DNA from 2 places in the Mitsuaria sp. MSU3D genome. Region 1 is predicted to be linked to the other one. Evidence: riboswitches for the same ligand, from Rfam matches in the RefSeq annotation. Region 1 holds a riboswitch; the other holds the start of a gene.
The links. A riboswitch is a leader RNA that binds a small molecule or an ion and turns the genes downstream of it on or off. The one in region 1 is predicted to bind S-adenosylhomocysteine.
Positions count from the first base shown of each region.

Region 2: it holds a riboswitch for S-adenosylhomocysteine, as region 1 does, so the genes downstream of both, ahcY (adenosylhomocysteinase) here and metH (methionine synthase) in region 1, are expected to answer to the same signal.

Region 1 covers NZ_CP200314.1:5,365,034-5,372,742, reverse strand. The annotation lists gene AC1VNM_RS23635 (YifB family Mg chelatase-like AAA ATPase) at 1-1,309, shown strand, start outside; gene AC1VNM_RS23630 (glycine zipper 2TM domain-containing protein) at 1,457-2,125, opposite strand; gene metH (methionine synthase) at 2,289-5,072, opposite strand; S-adenosyl-L-homocysteine riboswitch at 5,154-5,258, opposite strand; gene AC1VNM_RS23620 (HD-GYP domain-containing protein) at 5,425-6,630, shown strand; gene AC1VNM_RS23615 (homocysteine S-methyltransferase family protein) at 6,634-7,709, opposite strand, start outside.
Region 2 covers NZ_CP200314.1:5,703,824-5,711,532, reverse strand. The annotation lists gene AC1VNM_RS25235 (oxidoreductase) at 1-722, opposite strand, end outside; gene AC1VNM_RS25230 (hypothetical protein) at 1,256-1,426, shown strand; gene infA (translation initiation factor IF-1) at 1,512-1,769, shown strand; gene AC1VNM_RS25220 (oxidoreductase-like domain-containing protein) at 1,820-2,029, shown strand; gene AC1VNM_RS25215 (hypothetical protein) at 2,248-2,730, shown strand; gene AC1VNM_RS25210 (HAD family hydrolase) at 2,658-3,449, opposite strand; S-adenosyl-L-homocysteine riboswitch at 3,521-3,619, shown strand; gene ahcY (adenosylhomocysteinase) at 3,722-5,155, shown strand; gene AC1VNM_RS25200 (TlyA family RNA methyltransferase) at 5,190-5,921, shown strand; gene metF (methylenetetrahydrofolate reductase [NAD(P)H]) at 5,918-6,757, shown strand; gene AC1VNM_RS25190 (OmpW/AlkL family protein) at 6,887-7,525, shown strand; gene pepQ (Xaa-Pro dipeptidase) at 7,608-7,709, opposite strand, start outside.

The sequences.
Region 1 (7,709 bases):
GTCGCCGGCCGACCTGCCGAAGGAAGGCGCGCGCTTCGACCTGCCGATCGCGCTCGGCCTGCTTGCGGCGAGCGGGCAGATCGACGCGGACATGCTCGCGAACATCGAATGCGCGGGCGAACTCGGTCTGTCCGGTGAACTGCGGCCGGTCAAGGGCGCGCTGGCGATGGCGCTCGCGCTGCGCGCCGCCAAGCTCGATCGGGAACTGGTCCTGCCGCGCGGCTGTGCCGACGAGGCAGCGCTGGTGCAAGGCCTGGTGGTGCGGGAAGCGGCACACCTGCTCGACCTCGTGAATGCGCTGCAAGCCCGCAGCGAAGCGCCCTTGCCTCGCGTGCAGCGCGATCCGCCGCCGCGCGGCGAGACGCCGCTCGACCTGCGCGACATCAAGGGCCAGACCGGGCCGAAGCGCGCCCTGGAGATCGCCGCGGCAGGCGCATTGAGCATCCTCCTGGTCGGCCCGCCGGGTACCGGCAAATCGATGCTCGCGCAGCGGCTGCCGACGCTGCTGCCGCCCTTGTCGGAGTCCGAGGCGCTGGAGTCCGCCGCGCTGCTCAGCGCCAACGGCCAGTTCCGCCCGTCAATGTGGGCGCAACGCGCCTTCCGCGCGCCGCATCACAGCGCCTCGTCCGCCGCGATGATCGGCGGCGGCTCGCCGCCGCGGCCGGGCGAGATCACCCTCGCCCAGCACGGCGTGCTTTTTCTCGACGAACTGCCGGAGTTCCAGCGCATGTCACTCGAAGCCCTGCGCGAACCGCTCGAGACCGGCCGCGTCCACATCTCGCGCGCGGCGCATCAAGCGGAGTTCCCGGCGCGCTTCCAACTGATCGCGGCGATGAACCCCTGCCCCTGCGGACACCTCGGCAATCCGACCAAGGCCTGCCGATGTTCGCCGGATCAGGTCACGCGTTATCAGAACCGCCTCTCAGGTCCGCTGCTGGATCGCATCGATCTGACGGTGGAGGTGCCGGTGCTGCCGCCCGCGATCCTGTCGGCGGCCGCGGACGGCGAGACCAGCGCTGCCGTTGCCGCCCGCGTGGCCGTGGCCCGTGACCGCGCCATCCGTCGGCAGGGATGCACCAACGGACTGCTCGGGGCGGGACAACTGGACCGGCATCTCGCCATGGCGCCGGAAGCCGAAGCGATGCTGCATCGCGCCGCGGCGCGGCTGGCCTGGTCCGCGCGCAGCTTCCATCGAGTGATGCGCATCGCGCGCACTGTCGCCGACCTGGCGGAGAGTGACGCCATCACGGCATCGCATGTCTCCGAAGCGATCCAGTGGCGCCGCGCGCTGCCGGGGCGCGATGCGTGAGCGATGACGGAGCGCCCGTGTCAGTCCTCGTTCGGATCGAACTGATGGAGCGGGCAGTAGCCGGCCCGGGTCGGCGCTTCGAAAACGACAACGCCGACTCGGAGGTCGGCGTCGGTCGCAACACCGGGCAAGCCCGGGACGCAGCGTTTACTGGCGGATCAGCTGACCGTCGCTCACGCGCACGATGTCGCCGTTCTGCACACCCGGGTCGTGGCTGAACGTCATCGTGCGGTTGCTCTGGTCGGCGTTGCGCATCTTGACCACCCACACGGTGGTGCTGCGCTGGCGCTTCTCGATCTCGTTGCCGGCGTAGCCGCCCGCGACCGCACCGCCGACCGTGGCGATCTTCTTGCCCGTGCCGCCGCCGACCGCGCTGCCCAACAGGCCGCCGACCACCGCGCCGCCAACGACGCCGATGCCCGTGCCCTGGCCTTCACGCGCCTCGGTACGGACCGACAGCACCGTCGCGCAGGATGCGCACAGGCGGGACTCGGTCTGGCCCGCGCCGGACGTGCCGGCGTTGTCCGCATAACCGGTCGAACCGCCGTCGCGCGGCGCCTGCTGCTGCGCGACGCGGCGCGAGTCGTTGGCCGGACGCTGCTGGACGGCGTCATCGCCGGAGCGGCGGGCCGCCCGGGCCTCGTCCGCGGCGTTGGCGCCATTGCGGTCGACGACGTTGCCTTGCTGCTCGGTCGCCGCCACCGGCGAGTCCGGCAAGGTCGGCGCGGCCTGCCGGCCCGCGAAGAAGGCCGCCACGACCAGCACGGTCGCCCCAACGGCCCCAGCCGCGATCTTCTGATTGGTATTCAACGCCATGATTCACCTCTTATGGTTTTCCCCTATCTCGGGGGATGAGCGAAGAATGCCACGCTGTTACAAGTCGCGGGGGCCTAAAACTGTCCCGTTTGTAAAGGGGTGAAACGCCGCCTGTAGGACAAGGCCGCGTCCTGCGGCTTTCGTTGCGCGGACGCGTCGCGCGTCAGCCGAGCAGCGGCGCCAGCGCCCGTTGCGCGGCCTGATGGTCGAGCGCCATCCGTGCCGCCCAGTCGGCGACCTGGTCGTCCCCGATGCGGCCGACGTTGAAGTACGTCGCCTCCGGATGCGCCAGGTAGAAGCCGCTCACGCTGGCCGCCGGCGTCATCGCCATGCCCTCGGTGAGCGCCATGCCGATGTCCTCGGCCTGGAGCACGCGGAACATGTCCCGCTTGACCAGGTGATCCGGGCAGGCCGGATAGCCCGGCGCCGGACGGATGCCGCGATACGACTCCGCGATGAGTTCCTCGTTGCTGAGGGTCTCGTCCGCCGCATACCCCCACAGATCCAGCCGCACGCGCTGGTGCAGCCGTTCGGCGAAGGCTTCGGCCAGGCGGTCCGCCAGCGCCTTCAGCATGATCGCGGAGTAGTCGTCCAGGTCGTCGATGAACTGCTGCTCCTTCTTGTCCACGCCGAGCCCGGCGGTGACCGCGAACAGCCCGATGTAGTCCGGCACCGTGCCCTTGGCGGCGATGAAGTCGGCCAGCGCGCGATTGGGCCGGCGCACGCCGTCGACCACCGGCCGCTCGGTCTGCATGCGCAGGCCGCGCCAGGTCATCAGCACCTCGGTGCGCGACTCGTCGCTGTAGATTTCGATGTCGTCGTCGTTGACCTGCGCGGCGGGGTACAGGCCCATCACGCCACTGGCAGTCAGCCAGCGGCCCTCGATCAGCCGCTGCAGCATGCGCTTGCCGTCGCTGAAGACACGCTGCGCCTCGGCGCCGACGATCTCGTCCTTCAGGATGGCCGGGAACGGCCCCGCCAGGTCCCAGGTCTGGAAGAACGGGCCCCAGTCGATGCACTGCGCAAGTTCGGCCAGGTCGTAGTTGCGGAACTGGCGCCGGCCGACGAAGCGCGGCACCGCCGGCGTGTAGGTCGTGAAGTCGGCGCGGTGCTTGTTCGCGCGCGCCTGCGCCAGCGTCACCAGCGGGGTCTGCTTCTTGTTGGCGTGGAGCTCGCGGACCTTCTCGTAGTCGGACTTCAGCTCGTCGATGAAACGCGTCGCGCGCTCATCCGACAGCAGTTCCGAACACACGCCCACCGAGCGCGACGCGTCCGGCACGTAGACCACCGGGCCTTCGTAGTGCGGCGAGATCTTGACGGCCGTGTGCACGCGGCTGGTCGTCGCGCCGCCGATCAGCAGCGGGATCTTCTTCATGCGGAAGTAGTCGTCGCGCTGCATCTCTGCGGCGACGTACTGCATCTCCTCGAGGCTGGGCGTGATCAGGCCCGACAGCCCGATGATGTCCGCGCCCTCGACCTTGGCCTTCGCGAGGATGTCCTGGCACGGGACCATCACGCCCATGTTGACGACCTCGAAGTTGTTGCACTGCAGGACCACCGTGACGATGTTCTTGCCGATGTCGTGCACGTCGCCCTTCACCGTCGCGATGACGATCTTGCCCTTGGAGCGCACGTCCTCGCCGGCGGCGGCCATCAGCCGCTTCTCTTCCTCGATGTAGGGCACCAGGTGCGCGACCGCGGACTTCATCACGCGGGCGCTCTTCACCACCTGCGGCAGGAACATCTTGCCGGCGCCGAACAGGTCGCCGACGACGTTCATGCCGGCCATCAGCGGCCCTTCGATCACGTGCAGCGGCCGGCCGCCCTGGGCAAGGATGCCCTGCCAGGCCTCCTCGGTGTCCTCGACGATGAAGTCGGTGATGCCATGGATCAGCGCATGCGACAGCCGCGCCGCGACGTCGCCGGCGCGCCAGGCCAGCTTGGCGCTGTCGTCCTTGGCGGCGCCCTTGACCGTCTCGGCGACCTCGAGCAGCCGCTCGGTCGAATCCTCGCGGCGGTTCAGCACCACGTCCTCGACGCGCTCGCGCAGGTCGGCGGGGATCTCGTCGTAGACGCCGACCATGCCGGCGTTGACGATGCCCATGTCCATGCCGGCCTGGATCGCGTGGTACAGGAAGACCGTGTGGATGGCCTCGCGCACCGGCTCGTTGCCGCGGAAGCTGAACGACACGTTCGAAACGCCCCCGCTGACCTTCGCGCCGGGCAAGTTCTTCTTGATCCAGCGCGTCGCCTCGATGAAGTCGACGGCGTAGTTGTTGTGCTCCTCGATCCCCGTGGCGATCGCGAAGATGTTGGGGTCGAAGATGATGTCCTCGGGCGGGAAGCCGATCTCGTCGACCAGCATGCGGTAGGCCCGGGTGCAGATCTCGATCTTGCGCTGGTAGGTATCGGCCTGGCCGGTCTCGTCGAAGGCCATCACCACCGTGGCCGCGCCGTAGCGGCGGATCAGCTTGGCCTGGCGGCGGAACTCCGTCTCGCCTTCCTTCAGCGAGATCGAGTTGACGATGCCCTTGCCCTGGATGCACTTCAGGCCGGCCTCGATCACCTCCCACTTGGACGAGTCGATCATGATCGGCACGCGCGCGATCTCGGGCTCCGAGGCGATCAGGTTGAGGAAGCGCACCATCGCGGCCTTGCTGTCGAGCATGGCCTCGTCCATGTTGATGTCGATGACCTGCGCGCCGTTCTCGACCTGCTGACGGGCGACGCTCAGCGCGGCCTCGAACTCGCCGTTCAGGATCAGCCGCGCGAAGGCCTTCGAGCCGGTGACGTTGGTGCGTTCGCCAATGTTCACGAACAGCGTGCCGGCGCCGATGTTCACCGGCTCCAGGCCGGAGAGCTTCATCGGCGGCACGGCCACGGGCGAGGCCGGCGCGGCGGAAAGATCGGAAGCAGCGGAAGCGGAGGCGGAATTCGGGGCGGACATGGCGGCGGCGCTTTTCGAAGCTGGACGTGAGCTGAAACGAAAGACGGGGCCGCGCAACTCACCGCAACCCCGCGGAACGCGGGTCGGTGAGCGCCGTTGTGAGGCGGGGTCCAGGGGTCCGACACCGCCGTTCCGAGCCTGGCGGGAACCCGGGTGACGGGACCTGTCGCAACGCTCCTCGGAAACCACCGCCGCCGCAGGGGCGCGGTGCGGCCTTGCTGGTAGCGGGAACAGCGTGCATTCTACCGGTCCGGCCCTGGTTTGTTCGTGCCGTATTGCCTTCCCGGCCCAGGTGCGCCCGTATCCTGCGCGGCACAACGACAAGACGACGACACGTCGATGGGAAGCCACCGTGGATCTGGTCCAACTTCCTCCCAACAGCCTGCGCGTGGGACAGGTGCTGACGTTCTCGCTGCGCGACGCGGCGGGACATCTGCTGTTCGCCTCCGGGCATCCGCTGCCCGACACGCCGCAGGTGCGCGACCTGCTGGCCCGCGGGCCGTGGGTGCAGGCGCACGAGACGCGCGAGTACCAGCGCGCCCTCGCCCACAAGCTCGACACGATGATGCTGCAAGGCGCGTCGATGTCCGCGCTGGCCAACGCTACCGCGGAATACAAGCCCACGCGTCCGATGCCCATGCCGCAGTCGACGTCGCCGGCGCACACCGCCATCTGGGCCGACCTGCAATGGCATGCGCAGCAGGTGCTGCGTGATCCGCGACGGCCGGAATTCCTGCTGCGCCTGAGCGAACTGCTCGACAAGGTGCTGGCCCGGCTGACGCAGCAGCCGGACGCCTCGCTGGCGATGCTGGTGCACGACGCCGGCCAGGAGCCGCTGCAGTACAGCGCGCGGCATGCGCTGCTGTCGCTGGCGCTGGTCGAGATGACGACGCGCCAGCTCGGCTGGGGTGAAGGCCGCCGTCGCACGCTCGGCCTGGCGGCGCTGACGATGAACCTGGACAGCGGCGCGCAGCAGGACCAGCACGCGATGCGTCCGCAAGCGCTCGGCGACGCGCAGCGCGAGCAGTTGGCCGGGCACGGCGACCGCGCGGCGGCGACGCTGCAGGCGATCGGCGTGGACGACGAGGACTGGCTGACCGCCGTGCGGCTGCATCACGACGCCGGTCCGGGCCCCCTGGCGGGCCGATCGGACGGCGAGCTGATGGCGCGGCTGCTCCGGCGCATCGACGTGTATGGCGCCCGCCTCAGCCCGCGACGCAGCCGCCGGCCGCTGTCCGCGGCACAGGCGGCGCGGGCGGTCTACCTCGACGAACTCCAGCAACCCGACGAGGCCGGTGCCGCGCTGATCAAGGCGATCGGTCTCTACCCGCCGGGCTCGTTGGCCCGGCTGGCCAACGGCGAGGAAGGCATGGTGCTCAAGCGCGGCCACAGCGCCAACGCGCCGCTCGTGGCCTCGCTGGTCGGCCGCAGCGGCACGCCGTTGACCGTGCCGGTGCTGCGCGACACGCGGCTGCAGGCGCAGGCCATCACGGCCAGCCTCGCGCCGCATGAGATCCGCCTGCGGATCAACATGGACGCGATGCTGAAGTTGTATTGAGGCTCAGACCTCTTCGGCGACCAGCCCGCTGAAGAGCTTGCTGCCCCAGCGACGCGGCTGGTAGGCGGAGACCTTCTGCGCGATCGCCCGGATGTGATCCGGCGTCGTGCCGCAGCAGCCGCCCGCGATGTTCAGGAAACCCGCGGCGGCGAACTCGCCGACCAGACGGCCGGTGACGTCCGGCGTCTCGTCGAAGCCGGTGTCGCTCATCGGGTTGGGCAGGCCGGCGTTCGGATAGCAGGAGATCGGCGTGTCGCCGGCCGCCTTCGAGAGTTCCTCGATGTAAGGCCGCATCAGCGCCGCGCCGAGCGCGCAGTTCAAGCCGATCGCGATCGGCTGCGCGTGCCGCACCGAGTGCCAGAACGCCGTCACCGTCTGCCCCGACAGGATGCGGCCCGACGCGTCGGTCACCGTGCCGGAGATGATCACCGGCAGACGCTCGCCGGTGTCGTCCATCAGCTGGTCGACCGCGAAGATGGCGGCCTTGGCGTTCAGCGTGTCGAAGATGGTCTCGATCAGGAACAGGTCGACGCCGCCTTCGAGCATTGCCTTGGCCTGGTCGTAGTAGGCCGCGCGCAGGGTGTCGAAGTCGACGTTGCGGGCGCCGGGGTCGTTGACGTCCGGGCTGATCGAGGCCGTGCGCGGCGTCGGGCCGAGCGCGCCGGCCGCGAAGCGCGGCTTCTCCGGCGTGCTGAACGCATCGCAGGCCTCGCGCGCCAGGCGCGCGGCGGCGACGTTCATCTCGTAGGCGTAGGCCTCGAGGCCGTAGTCCTCCTGCGCGACGGTGGTCGTGCCGAAGGTGTTGGTCTCGATGATGTCGGCGCCGGCGTCGAGGTACTGGCGGTGGATCTCGCTGATGACCTCGGGCTTCGTCAACACCAGCAGGTCGTTGTTGCCCTTGAGGTCCTTGGGATGATCGGCGAAGCGCTCACCGCGGAAGTCGGCTTCCGTCAGCTTGTAGCGCTGGATCATCGTGCCCATCGCGCCGTCGAGGACGGCGATGCGTTGCGCCAGGATGGCAGGCAAGGCGGCGCCGCGGGTGTAGGCGACGGCGGGACGGGCGGAGGTCGGGGCGTTCA
Region 2 (7,709 bases), 340 kb from region 1:
AGCGGCGGCGTCGGCATCGCGGCCAGTTCGACGAAGGCCCGCCCCAGCTTCGCCGGATCACCGGGTTGCTGGTGGTTGTAGGCCTCATAGGTCGACAGCGGCGGCGTGGGCAACGTCGCGTAATCCGCGATGGACTGCGTGCCGTAGCGGACCGAACTGGCATCCAGGAAATCGGTGCGGAAGAAGCCCGGCTCGACGACCGTCACGCGGATGTTGAAGCCGGCGAGCTCGGGCGCCAGCGACGCGGTGAAGCCGTCGACGGCGAACTTCGTCGCGCAGTACACCGCCGCGCCATCGAAGCCGCGGAAGCCGCCGACCGACGCGATGTTCAGGATGTGCCCGTCGCGCTGACGACGCATCACCGGCAACACCGCGCGGGTGACATGCATCAGGCCGAAGACGTTGGTGGCGAACTGGCGCTCGATGTCGGCGGCGCTGATTTCCTCGAACAGGCCGAGCTGGCCGTAGCCGGCGTTGTTGACCAGCACGTCGATGCGGCCGAAGCGGGCAACGGCCTGCTCGACCGCGTGGACAGCATCGGCCTCGCGGCTGACGTCCAGCGGGAGGCACAGCACGGCCTCGCCGTGATCCGCATATGCCGTCTTCAGCGCGTCGACGTTGCGGCCGGTGGCGACGACACGGTCGCCGGCGGTCAGCGCCGCCTGGGCGATCTCGCGACCGAAACCGCGGTTGGCGCCGGTGATGAACCAGATCTTGCTCATGGAGTTCCGTCCTTCAGGGGGTTCGGGCCAGCGGCATGAGGTGCCGGGGCCGGTGTTGGGGGACGGATGAATCGTAGGAACGGGGCGGCGATCGCCCATGCCGATTCCGGCGCACCGCTTGCACGATCCGCCAAAGTACCGTTCCGGCGCCGCCGCAACACCCGGGGATGCGCGCCAACGGCCCTTGTGTTATATTCCCCGACTTGACTCGCACAAGACCACCCTCTTCAGGTCTTCTTCTGCAGCCCCTCCGGTCCCTCCCAAGGACCCTTCTGCGAGCGGCTCGCACCAGCATCACCCCCCGGTTCGTGCGCTTGAGCGTTTCTGGCTTCGGTCTGCCTGTTCGCCATTCGGCTGATTGGCATCAGAAGCCACTTTCCGTGCCTCTTCTGTTCGTATCATCGAATCGGAGTGACACACCTTCCCACACCGCGCCAAGACGGTTGCTTATTGCGATTGCCTGTCAAGGCGCACACCTCAAAATAACGATGCAGAACAAACGCATTGAGGTGGGGCGATTCCTTGTCTCACCGATGACCAAACCCCATGCCGACGGCGGATTCGCCGCGGCCGTCTCGATCCAGTCGGGACGCGGCATGGCCAGCATTGATCGTGTCATGCGATTCGTGCCGACCTTCGAGACCCGCCGCGCCGCGTTGCGCTACGCGGAGACCGAAGGCACCGCCTGGGCGCGCAGCCACTGAGCCGCGCGCCGCTGATTCCCGAGGCGAGGGCCTGCGGCAGACCGCGGCTGGCGCCCTTTTCATTTTCAAGAATGGAGCAAGCCATATGGCCAAGGAAGAACTGATCGAGATGCAGGGTGTCGTCAACGAAATCCTGCCGGACTCGCGCTTTCGCGTGACGCTGGAAAACGGCCATCAGGTCATCGCCTACACGGGCGGCAAGATGCGCAAGCATCACATCCGCATCCTGGCCGGCGATGCCGTCTCCCTGGAAATGTCGCCGTACGACCTGACCAAGGGCCGGATCACCTTCCGTCACCTGCAGCGTTCGAACCACTCGGGCCCGCCGCCGGTCCGTCGCTGACGCGCCTTGCCGCGGGAGGCCCCAGGCCCCCCGCGCGAGAATCGCCAGCCATGACCGACGCCCAGTCCGACTCCGCCGCCGTTCCGGCCTCGCTCGAGGCCGGCGACGATCCGATGCCCGTGCCGCCGCCGCAGCCGGACATCGATGCGTGCTGCGGCAACGGCTGCGACCCGTGCATCTTCGACCTGCACGATCTGGCGATGGACGCGTACCGGCAGGCCCTGCGTGCCTGGAAGTCGCGCCATCCCGAGGCGTCCTGAACGTCGAAGTCCTGACGATTCTCCGAACCCCACCCGAAGGGCCGCCTCGCGCGGCCCTTTCCTTTTGGCGAGTCCGCCGCCCCCTCCACGGGGTGCTTTCCTTTCGTGACGTTTTCGGGGACATCCCCCGGTTCAGAACTGAGGCTCGATGGCCGACATCAAGGACAGGCGCCGCACTTGCCACAGCGGCGCGGTGCTCCCGCCCTCCGGAGGTCCAGATGTTCATGACCGGCCAGAACCGCTTCCATGTCGCGCATTCCGACGCGCAGGCCAATCTACGCTTCGCGCTGGCGCGGTTGAGCACTGATTGGCGAGGCCTCGATCCATTCGGACTCGAGATCCTGCTGCGCCACCTGCTGATGGCGGAGCACCGCTGCATGCCGCATCCCAGCGTGCTTCGGGAGCGTCCGACCAATCGCTGGCTGCTGCCGCGGCTGCGCCGCCGGCGGATCGAGGTGGCGGAGCGTCTGGTCGCCCTCGGGGGCCGGGTCAGCCATGCGGCGCTGGCCCGGGTACTGCCGCGCGGGCATGACTGGCCGGGCGTCTCCGCGCTGGTCGGCCGTCATGCCTGGGACCCGGTCGAGGGCCGCCAGCCGCGTCCCCACCGCCCGGTCGCCGACGAGCCGGCCTACCCGCGCGTCGACAGCAGCGCCCGGGCCACTTCCGCGAAGCCGTCGCCGCGCTCGGTCGCGGTGACATAAGCGGGCGGGTGGTCCAGCATCGGCAGGAAACGCGCGATGTTGGCGACGCCCACCGACAGCGGCATGCGTTCGAACATCAATTGATCGTTCGTCGAGTCGCCCACATACACCCACTCGGCGGGATCGAAGTCCAGGCCCGTCAGCCGCTTCACCGCCCACTGCGCCGCGGTCCACTTGCTGTGATCGCCGATCCAGCCGTTGACGTGGATCGAACTGACCGTCGCCACCAGCCCATGCGCGCGCATCCGGTCGCAGACGGCGGCGATCGCGTCGTCGTCGAGCGTCGTGAACTCGCTGTGATCGACGGCGATGTCGGTCAGCCGGCCGGCGCTGTCGCGCGCGAGCACGGCGCCGGGCACGGTCGCCACGATCTCCCGCGCGCACGCCTGCAGTCGCGCGAAGTTCGCCAATCGCGTCGCGTCGTCCTGGGCAAATTCGGTCGCGAGCGCCTCCCCTTCGCGATGCAGCAGCACCCCACCGTTCTCCGCGACGATCCCCCGCAGGGGCCAGGCCATCGCGAACGGTTCGCTCCAGCCGGCCGGGCGCCCCGTGATCGCAATGACCGGCACGCCGGCCGCGTGCAGCCGGTGCAGCGCGTCCAGTGCCGCCGGGGCAATGGCGCCATCCGCCGTCAGGGTGTCGTCGATGTCCGTCAGCACCCCGCGCAGGGGGAGCCAGGCCGCGCGGGGGCAGTCGCTGAGCGGGGGGATCGTTCGCATGGGGGGCGATTGTGGCCCCGAGCGCAACGCTGTCATCGAGCCGCGGCCGGAACTTGACTACAATCGCGCCCTGTTCCGAGGAGCGTTGCGACCTCCCATCCCATCGAGGCCAGGCTCGGAACCGCCGCGCGGCGACACGTCCGCGGCAATGGCAACCGCGCTCACCCGTCGACCCTTCGTTGGCCGGGTGAGGACCGAGCGGCAAATGCCCTCTCCGCATCTCCCCGCGTCCTGATCGTTGGTGTCGACGGCCCTTCTTCGCAGGAGTCCGCATGAACGCCCAACTGAAGCCGCTGGCCCAAGACCAGTACCTGATCAAAGACCTGTCGCTGGCCGCGTGGGGCCGCAAGGAGATCAAGATCGCCGAGAGCGAGATGCCCGCGCTGATGGCCATCCGCGAGGAATATGCCGCCGCGCAGCCGCTCAAGGGCGCGCGCATCACCGGCTCGCTGCACATGACGATCCAGACCGCCGTGCTGGTCGAGACGCTGCAGGCGCTGGGCGCGGAAGTCCGCTGGGCCTCGTGCAACATCTTCTCGACGCAGGACCACGCCGCCGCCGCGCTGGTCGCCGTCGGCACGCCCGTCTTCGCCTACAAGGGCGAGACGCTGGAGGACTACTGGGACTACACGCACCGCATCTTCGACTTCGGCGCCAAGGGCACGCCGGGCGAAGGCCCGAACATGATCCTGGACGACGGCGGCGACGCGACGCTGCTGATGCACCTGGGCCAGAAGGCCGAGAAGGACCTGTCCGTGCTGGCCAACCCGGGCAGCGAGGAAGAGCGCATCCTGTTCGCCGCGATCAAGAAGAAGGTCGCCGAGGACGCCACCTGGTACACCCGCAAGAGCGCCGAGATCATCGGCGTCACGGAAGAGACGACCACGGGCGTGCACCGCCTGAAGGAAATGTCGGCCAAGGGCACGCTGCTGTTCCGCGCGATCAACGTCAACGACTCGGTCACGAAGAGCAAGTTCGACAACCTGTACGGCTGCCGCGAGTCGCTGGTGGACGGCATCAAGCGCGCCACGGACGTGATGATCGCCGGCAAGATCGCCGTGATCGCCGGTTATGGCGACGTGGGCAAGGGCTCGGCCCAGGCGATGCGCGCGCTGTCGGCGCAGGTGTGGGTCACCGAGATCGACCCGATCTGCGCGCTGCAGGCCGCGATGGAGGGCTTCCGCGTCGTGACGATGGAATACGCCGCCGACAAGGCCGACATCTTCGTCACCACGACCGGCAACAAGGGCGTGATCCGCCATGAGCACATGGCCGCGATGAAGCACAACGCCATCGTCTGCAACATCGGCCACTTCGACAACGAGATCGACATCGCCTCGATCGAGAAGTACGAGTGGGAAGAGATCAAGCCGCAGGTCGACCACGTGATCTTCCCCGACGGCAAGCGGATCATCCTGCTGGCCAAGGGCCGTCTGGTGAACCTGGGCTGCGGTACGGGCCACCCGAGCTACGTGATGTCGTCCAGCTTCGCCAACCAGACGATCGCCCAGATCGAGCTGTTCGCGCACAAGGACGCCTACGCCGTCGGCCAGGTCTACGTGCTGCCCAAGCACCTGGACGAGCACGTCGCCCGCCTGCAGCTGAAGACGCTGAACGCGCAGTTGAGCGAGCTGACGGACGAGCAGGCCGCGTACATCGGCGTGTCGAAGTCAGGCCCGTACAAGCCCGACACCTATCGCTATTGATCCACTGACCCTAGCCTGACCCGAGACCCGACCCATGCGTGCTGACCAGCTGCTTCTCTCCCTTGGCCTGGCGCCCACGCGCTCGGCCGCCCAGCGGCTGATCGACGCGCGTGCGGTCGAGTGGGAAGGCCCCAAGGGCTGGACCGTCGTGCGCAAGTGCGGCGAGGACCTGCCCGAGACCACCCCCCTGCGCGTGACGGACGACGCCGAGCTGCGTTACGTCTCGCGCGGCGGGCTCAAGCTCGAAGGTGCGCTGGCCAAGGTCGGTGTGTCGGTGGCAGGCCTCTCGGCGCTGGACATGGGCCAGAGCGCGGGCGGTTTCACCGACGTGCTGCTCAAGGCCGGCGCGGCGCACGTGACCGGCATCGATGTCGGCCACAGCCAGCTGCATGAGACCTTGAAGGCGGACCCGCGCGTCACGGCCCATGAAGGCATGCACGTGAAGGACTACGTCCCCGAGGCGCCCTTCGATCTGGTCGTGGGCGACCTGAGCTTCATCTCGATGATCGGCACGCTCAAGCACGTGGTCGGTTGGCTCAAGCCGCAAGGCCAGGCGCTGCTGCTGATCAAGCCGCAGTACGAGCTGGGCCCGAAGGCCTTGAACAAGAACGGCATCGTCAAGGACAAGGCGCAATACGTCGTGCTCAAGGAGCAGGCCGTGGCGGCCGCCGAGAAGCGCGACCTCGTCGTCAGGGGCTGGTTCGAAAGCCCCGTCACCGGCGGCGACGGCAACACCGAATTTTTCATCTGGGTTCAGAAACCATGACGACGCCTGTCAGCATCGAATTCTTCCCGCCCAACACGCCCGTCGGCACCGAGAAGCTGAAGACCGTCGTGCAGGAGCTGCGCGCGGTGAATCCGCAGTACTTCAGCGTCACCTACGGCGCGGGCGGATCGACGCGCGAGAAGACGCTGTCGACCGTCGCGGACATCGCCTCGTCCGGCTTCGAGGCGGCGCCGCACCTGTCCTGCGTGGGCTCGACGCGCGAGAACATCGCGGAGATCCTGGCGACCTACCGCGCACAGAACATCCGGCGCGTCGTCGCGCTGCGCGGCGACCTGCCCAGCGGCACGGCGACGGCGGGCGAGTTCCGCTACGCAGCCGAACTGGTGCGCTTCATCCGCGAGACGCAAGGCGCGGACTGGGACATCGAGGTCGCCGCCTATCCCGAGTACCACCCGCAGCAGCGCTACGCGGCGCGCGACCTGCAGTTCTTCGCGGACAAGGTGCGCGCCGGCGCCAGCGGCGCGATCACGCAGTTCTTCTACAACCCCGATGCCTACTTCCATTTCGTCGACGCGACGCGGGCGATCGGCGTGGACGTGCCGATCGTGCCGGGCATCATGCCGATCAACAACTTCGCGCGGATCGCGCAGTTCGCGCAACGCGACGGCATCGAGATCCCGCGCTGGGTCGCGCTGAAGATGGAGGGCTACATGGACGACGCCGCCTCGGTGCGCGCCTTCGGCCTGGACGTCGTCACGCGGCTCTGCGAACGGCTGATCGCAGGCGGCGTGCCGGGGTTGCACTTCTATTCGCTCAACCAGAGCGCACTGACGCTGGCGTTGTGTGAACGCCTCGGTCTCGCCGCGAAAGCTTGATAAGGCGCAAGCGCTCCGCGCCATCGCAGGGAACCGCTCCGGTTCGCCGCCGTTCCTTGTGAACGGTCAAGGTTCTCACGGAGCGGTCCGCGTTCAATCCCGGTCATCCCATTGACCAGGAGTGACCGCATGTCCCGCACCACCGCCCTCGCCTCTTTCCACCCCGCCATCGTCGCGGCCGTCGCACTCGCGGCGCTCGCCGCCTTGGCACCGTCGGCCCACGCGCAGAGCAGCCCGTGGGTGTATCGCGCCCGCGCGGTGAACATCGACCCGGCGGACAAGGACAAGACCGGACTGGGGCTGTCGCTGAGCCGCAAGACGATCCCCGAGCTCGACTTCAGCTACTTCCTGACCCCGAACTGGGCCACCGAGCTGATCCTGACCGTACCGCAGCGTCACAAGCTCTACAGCAACGGCACGCGCATCGGCACGGTGAAGCACCTGCCGCCGACACTGACGCTGCAGTACCACTTCAACCCGGAAGGGACCTTCCGCCCCTATGTCGGCGCTGGCCTCAACTACACGAGCTTCTCCGGCGTCCACTTCGACCCGGCCGTGCAGACGGCGCTGCAACCGAGCATCAAGAAGCACAGCATTGGCCTGGCCGCGCAGGCCGGCTTCGACGTGATGCTCGACAAGCAGTGGTCGATCAACGTCGACGTGAAGAAGATCCAGATGGACACCGAAGTCCGCGCCAAGGGCGTGAACGTCGGGAAGTTCAAGATCGATCCGCTGCTGGTGGGCGTGGGCGTCGGGTACCGGTTCTGATCGGCGCAGCTGAGTGCAGATGAAAGAAAGGGTCCGTCAGGACCCCTTCTTCATTGCCCGACAGCGAGCGCCTCTCGCCGCGTCAGCTCAGCGCCGCGAACGCGTCCCGCGTCAGGTTCTCCGGCGCGCCCGTTTCGCGGCAGGCGACATCGTCCTCGATGCGGACACCGCCGAACGCGCTCAG